DNA from 2 places in the Paenibacillus sp. FSL H8-0457 genome. Region 1 is predicted to be linked to the other one. Evidence: riboswitches for the same ligand, from Rfam matches in the RefSeq annotation. Region 1 holds a riboswitch; the other holds the start of a gene.

Region 1 (3,416 bases):
AGCGGATGCTGGGTCATCTGACAGTCATGGGATGCCGAAGGGCCTGATGGCGATCCGGATGAGTTGCCCCCGCGCGAGGATATCGCGGTGAAGACGGCCGCTGAGCGCTGAAATGACTATATTGGTATTGGCAAAATCGAGATCAAGAACCAAGGTTAATCTGATGACGCGAGGGGGTACCGCCATGCTTCGAATGTTACTTGGGGAACAGCCCCGGCAGAACAACCGCCTGCTTGAGGAAGCCATCGAATCGATGGTGAAGACAACCCGGCTGCTGCAGAAGGAAATGGATAAAAATCAAGATCCGACGCATGATTTTCGCAAGCTGGAGATTTGGACCCGGGGACTGATCGTCTCCCTGGATGAGCTGGAGCAGAGCTGGAATGCGGCCAAGCATTTCAGTCAATCGGTTAAATCGGGTTACATCGATGATATGTCGATTCAGGAGCAAGGGGAATATCAACGCTATGTGTATTTTTACAAAAACGGCTTCATTCGCGTATTCTCGATCCTTGACAAGCTGGGCACGGTGCTGAACGATTTGTTTGATTTGCATACCTCCAAGGTTAAGGCGCATTTTTCTTATTTTACGGTCCTGCGGCAGTTCAGATTTTTGAAGGCCCACGGTGAGCTGGCTGAAGAGCTGGAAGCGATCAAGGATCGCTACAAAGCACCGCTGAACGCGCTCAGGAAAAGGCGCAACGCTGAAATTCACTACATGAACTCCGAGATGCAGGATGATTTGTGGCAGCGCCATCAAGGGCTGTCCGACAAAATCGAGCTTGAGGATATCGACAAGCACCTGGACGATCTCCAACAGGGCATCGATATGGTATGCCGCAGCCTGGCCGCCTCGTATAAATATACGAACAAGCTGTGGACTGAAAATGGAGTGCGGGCTTAGGCACAAAATCGCCATGAAATTCCTTTTGACAAAAGCCTGAAAAGAATCTATACTAACTATTGCATTCATTAAATGTTATCAAATCAGATCAATTTAATCGGAAAAATTTCATATCGATGTTTTCTTATCGAGAGAGGCGGAGGGACAGGCCCGATGAAGCCCGGCAACCGACTTCTTGCGTACCATTGCTTAATGCGATGACGCTTGGAGTGACATGGTGCTAATTCCTTCAAAGCTATGGAATACCTTCAGCTTTGACAGATGAGAAAAGGCGTTGACTTTTACGTAAAGAGGGCCCTTTTTGATTCTACAAAAAGAGGCTCTTTTCTTTTGGGTAAATAGATATGAAGCTAAGGAAAAAGGAGGATTATCGGATTGATTGAGCTCAAGCAATTGACGAAGCAGTACGGAAAAGCCGGGTCATTAACAACTGCGTTGTCCGAATTGGATTTGTCGATTGAAAAAGGAGAAATTTTCGGAGTGATCGGACACTCCGGTGCAGGGAAAAGTACATTGATCCGCTGCATCAATTTACTGGAGCGTCCCACCTCGGGCGAGGTGTGGGTGAACGGCAAAAATTTGACGTCGCTCGGCAAGAAGCAGCTTCAGGCGGAGCGACGTAGAATCGGCATGATCTTTCAGCACTTTAACCTGCTGTCTTCCGCGACGGTGTACGATAACATTGCGTTTCCGCTGCGTCTGATCAAGACGCCGAAGGCCGAACTGGAGCGCAAAGTATCCGAGCTGCTGGCTTTGGTCGGCTTGGAGGCGCATCGCGACAAATACCCGTCCCAGCTGTCAGGGGGCCAGAAGCAGCGGGTAGGCATCGCCAGGGCGCTCGCGAGCGATCCCGAAGTGCTGCTGTGCGACGAGGCCACTTCGGCCCTTGACCCGCAGACGACGGATTCGATTCTGCGCCTGCTGCTGGACATTAACAAAAAGTTTCATCTGACGATCGTACTGATTACCCATGAGATGCATGTAATCCAGAGCATTTGCGACCGGGTCGCCGTTATTCATCAGGGCGGCATCGTAGAGCAAGGACCGGTAGCGGAAGTGTTCCTGAAGCCGAAGCATGAAGTGACGCAGGAATTCATCCGCCAGGAGATGGACAACGGCGAAGCGCTGCGGCTGGCTATGCAGGGTCAGGTAAACGGCCCTTCAAGAGCGGTTCAAATCACGTTCCTAGGGTCGAAAACGTACGAATCGATCCTGTCCCATACCGTTCATGAGACAGGCGTGAATTTTGCGATTCTGCAGGGTACGATCTCTACGATCAAAGATACGCCGTACGGCCAGCTCATCGTCCGTTTCGAAGGGGAAGAGCGCGCGATTGAAGATACGATCCGGAAGCTGCTTGAACAAGGACTAGACGTGGAGGTGATTCATTGATGTTCGGACTTGATTTTACCCAGATCGACTGGAAAGAGATATGGACGGCAACATTGGATACCCTGCGGATGCTGGGAGCTTCGGCCTTGTTCAGCTTCATCATCGGACTGCCTGTCGGCGTATTGCTCTACATGGCCGCAAGGTCCACGTCCGGGTTGGTACGCTTCGGCTACACGATTCTGTCGTTCATTGTAAACATTCTGCGCTCGGTTCCGTTCATCATCCTGATCGTGGCGATGATCCCGATTACGAAGTCGATCGTAGGAGTTTCGTACGGGGTACTGGGCACCATTCCGCCGCTCGTGATCGGCGCTGCTCCATTCTTCGCAAGGCTCGTAGAAACGGCTTTGAATGAAGTGGATAAAGGCGTGATTGAGGCGGCTCATGCCATGGGCTCTTCGACAAGCCAAATCGTATGGAGGGTGCTCCTTCCGGAGGCGCGTCCGGGTCTGCTGGCCGGGATGACCATCACGATTGTAACCCTGGTATCTTACACCGCGATGTCCGGTCAAGTCGGGGGCGGCGGTTTAGGGGATTTGGCCATTAAGTATGGCTATTACCGTTATGAGACCGAGATCATGATTCTGGCTGTCGTGCTGATGATTGTCCTTGTCCAGCTGCTGCAGATGGCAGGAGATCGTCTGGTGCGGTATTTTACAAGAAAATAACGGATTGATGAGGCTTCAAGAAAGACAATATATAAATAATATATTTTTCGGAGGGAGAGTTTTAGAATGAAAAAATGGACATTGGCATTGATCAGCTTGACCTTGGTTACGTTGCTGGCTGCATGCGGCAGCAAGCCTGCGGATAACGCATCCGAGCCAGGGGGAACAACGGGAGGCGGCGGTCAAGAGACCGTGACCTTGAAAGTAGGGGCTTCGCCATCACCGCATGCCAAGATTCTCGAGCATATCAAGCCTGCGCTTGAAAAAGAGGGCGTAAACCTGGAAATCGTAGAATTCACGGATTATGTGCTGCCGAATACGCAAGTGGATTCCAAAGAAATCGACGCGAATTTCTTCCAGCACAAGCCTTACCTGGATAACGAAATCAAAGAGCGCAAGCTGGACCTGGAGTCCGTGATCGCCGTGCACGTGGAGCCGCTGGGTGCGTACTC
Region 2 (3,416 bases), 360 kb from region 1:
TTGAGAAGGAAGGCTATGATACGGAGCAGCTGCTCCAGGTCGAATTGAACACGATGACGGCTGCGGAGCAGGAAAACGTATGGAAGGCGTTTGAAGAGTTGGGCGATACGTTTCTTAAACCTGTGTTACAGCGGGTATACGGACAGGGACAAGCCGAGAACGCAGAATCAGAAGAGCTGGGCGGAACGGAGAGGCTGTATGAGCGGCTTCGTCTCATACGGATCCGCTTTCGGCGGGATCAGCCCGGCAAAGCGAATGCCGGTTAATCTGCCTTAAACAAAGTCAGGACGGATTCTCCCGGTTGCAGGGAGATCCGTCCTGATGCTAATTCGCCGTGCTTGTAGATTGAGTTTGAGTTGCGGCGGTTCGTATGAACCGTTGTGATCCGGCCAATACTCGCCCCTTTTGACCAGGGTGTCTTATATCCAATCCTTTTTACGGAACAGATAAAACATGAGCGCGCCAGCAAAAACCATGATGCCGATAACCACATAATAGGAATATCTCCAATGAAGTTCCGGCATATACTCAAAGTTCATGCCGTAGATGCCCGTAATCAGCGTCAATGGAATAAAGATCGTTGTAATAGCGGTAAACACGCGCATGATTTCATTGGCCCGATTGGCGATACTGGATTGGTAGGCTTCCCGAAGGTTCCCCATGAGATCCCGATAGGTCTCGAACGTTTCGGAGATTTTAACGGCATTTTCATAGATATCGCTGAAGTATTTCTGCAGCTGGTCATCGATCAGCCGAAGATCTTTTTTGTTGAGCGTATTGATAACTTCCTTCTGAGGTCCAAGCACCTTTTTCAACCAAAGAATCTCGCTTCGCAGACCGATGATTTCGCTGAGATGGGATTTTTTGGTATGCATCAGAATGTCTTCCTCCAGCTTTTCAATCCGCGCTTCAATTCGGTCCCCTACGGAGAAGTAGTTGTCCGTGACGAGGTCGATCAAGAGATAGAGGAAGCGGTCAGGCGTGCTGACTTCATCCTCCCAGAGGAGCGGTTTGACGGTGCGAAGCTCATGGATCTTTTGCTTGGTCACCGTAATAATAAAATGCCTGCCCAGGAAAACATTCAATGCCCGAAGGAAAATCTCTTCGTCGTCAAACCGGATGCTGTTCACGACGATAAAATAGTGGTTCTCGTATATTTCAATTTTGGGACGCTGCTCCTCTTCGCTGAGGCAATCCTCAACGGCAAGATCATGCAGGGAGAAGAGGGGCTGCAGTTCGGCTAAATCATCCACGTCCGCATCCAGCCAGTAGAAGCCGCTGGCCGGAGCTGTCAGCGTCATTTCGATGTCATCAACAGGGGTAAATACGCCCGAATCGACCAACCGGATTTTCATCTGATATCACTCCTTTGTCTAATCCAAGCTGCTTAAGTCAAGCAGTTAAGGCACAGGATATCAGCCCACCGGTGTACGGGCATAAATCGAGGAAGGTTAGAATACGATAAAAAGCGCATGAAAAATAACGCTGCCCTCTGCCGGTAAGCTGATCTTGATCCTATGCGGTTGTGCGTCTTGTGCATCCAGTTTCTGGCTCGGGTCACCGTCCATCTTCCATGTCACCTCTTTCATACTCGGTTTTAAACAGCACTTGTCTAGTATAACGCCGGGTGTAGGACCTTTCAAGTGAAATCCGGAGCAGTCCAAGGGCCATGATATAGGGTATGGAAACCTTTGGTGAAGTGTGACAAACTCATGAAAAGGTTCTTGACGAAAAATTGAGGATGATTTAAAGTAGGTATCAATTACGAAACAATTCCAAACAACTGAATAAAGCGAAATCTTATCAAGAGCAGGTGGAGGGACTAGCCCTATGAAACCCGGCAACCGGCGGCAACATCGCACGGTGCTAATTCTTGCAGGAGATACGACGATTGTATAAGCCGTTGTATAGCCTGACAGATGAGAGAGGCGCATTGTGATACGTATATGATGACCTTTCTCTACTTCGAGAAAGGTCTTCTTGCGTTTATACAGTCTAACGCTCTTTCTCACAGCTTTATGGATGTATCATTTCATATTTCGAAGGAGTGAGCCGAGATGCCAATTAAAATTCCGGATGCCCTGCCGGCAAAGGAAGTTCTGGCTGGAGAAAACATTTTTGTCATGGATGAGAGTCACGCGTTTCATCAGGATATCCGCCCGCTGCGGATTGCGATCCTCAATTTGATGCCAACCAAGGAAACGACGGAGACCCAACTGCTGCGATTGATCGGCAACTCCCCGCTCCAGGTGGATGTCGTCCTTCTTCACCCGAGTTCCCACGTATCGAAGAATACGTCGGCCGAGCATTTGAAATCATTTTACAAAACCTTTGAAGAAGTGAAGAACCGTCGTTTTGACGGCATGATCATTACAGGAGCTCCGGTCGAGCAGCTGGAGTTCGAAGAAGTGAATTACTGGGATGAGCTTACTGAAATTTTTGAATGGACCAAGACCCATGTAACCTCCACGCTCCATATCTGCTGGGCGTCGCAAGCCGGGCTTTATTATCATTACGGCGTGCCGAAATACAGCCTCGAGGAAAAGTGCTTTGGCGTATTTCCGCATACGATCAATGAAGCGTGTACCAAGCTGCTCCGCGGATTTGACGAAATGTTCTTTGTTCCGCATTCCCGTCATACGGAAGTTCGGCGCGAAGACATAACAGGCGTGGATGATTTGGTCATCCTGTCCGAGTCCGAGGAAGCAGGGATTTATTTGGTATCCAGCCGGGACGGCAAGCAGATTTTTGCCACAGGGCATTCCGAGTATGATGCGGACTCCCTGAAATGGGAGTATGACCGGGACGTTGCCAAAGGCATGGACATCGCGCTGCCGCGCAACTATTACCCGAACGACGATCCAACAAGAACGCCTCCGTCCATATGGCGCGCGCATGCAAACTTATTATTCACTAATTGGCTCAATTACTATGTATATCAGGAAACGCCATATGATATCGGTCCGCAAATTTAACAGCGTACGGGAGGAGAGTTTGTGATGGAGAAGAAACCTTTGAATATAGAGAGCCGGCTGGCACAGATCGGATCGGTGCAGGAACCGGTAACGGGAGCAGTGAATTTTCCGATTTATCAGGCTACGGCATACCGCCATCCTAAATTAGGCCAGAGCACGGGGTTTGATTATGCCCGCACCAAGAATCCGACACGTTCGGTACTCGAGGATGCTTGCGCCGAGCTGGAATCCGGTGACGCCGGCTTTGCCTGCAGCTCGGGCATGGCGGCCCTTCAGACGATTTTTGCGCTGTTCGGTCAAGGCGATCACCTGATTGTGTCGCTTGATCTGTACGGAGGGACGTATCGGCTGCTGGAGCGGATCATGTCCAAGTTCGGGGTAACGGCAACCTACGTGGATACAAACGACTTGGATGCGCTGGAAGGATCCAGACGACCGAAC

The links. Region 1 has a riboswitch for S-adenosylmethionine ahead of MHI43_RS27595 (methionine ABC transporter ATP-binding protein). Riboswitches for the same ligand answer to the same signal wherever they lie in the genome.
Region 2: it holds a riboswitch for S-adenosylmethionine, as region 1 does, so the genes downstream of both, metA (homoserine O-succinyltransferase) here and MHI43_RS27595 (methionine ABC transporter ATP-binding protein) in region 1, are expected to answer to the same signal.

The regions. Positions count from the first base shown of each region.
Region 1 covers NZ_CP150293.1:6,136,214-6,139,629, reverse strand. The annotation lists gene MHI43_RS27600 (Cthe_2314 family HEPN domain-containing protein) at 185-904, shown strand; SAM riboswitch class I at 1,026-1,172, shown strand; gene MHI43_RS27595 (methionine ABC transporter ATP-binding protein) at 1,280-2,296, shown strand; gene MHI43_RS27590 (methionine ABC transporter permease) at 2,296-2,964, shown strand; gene MHI43_RS27585 (MetQ/NlpA family ABC transporter substrate-binding protein) at 3,031-3,416, shown strand, end outside.
Region 2 covers NZ_CP150293.1:5,776,794-5,780,209, reverse strand. The annotation lists gene MHI43_RS25785 (HRDC domain-containing protein) at 1-266, shown strand, start outside; gene corA (magnesium/cobalt transporter CorA) at 420-1,355, opposite strand; SAM riboswitch class I at 1,798-1,926, shown strand; gene metA (homoserine O-succinyltransferase) at 2,058-2,975, shown strand; gene MHI43_RS25770 (PLP-dependent transferase) at 3,000-3,416, shown strand, end outside.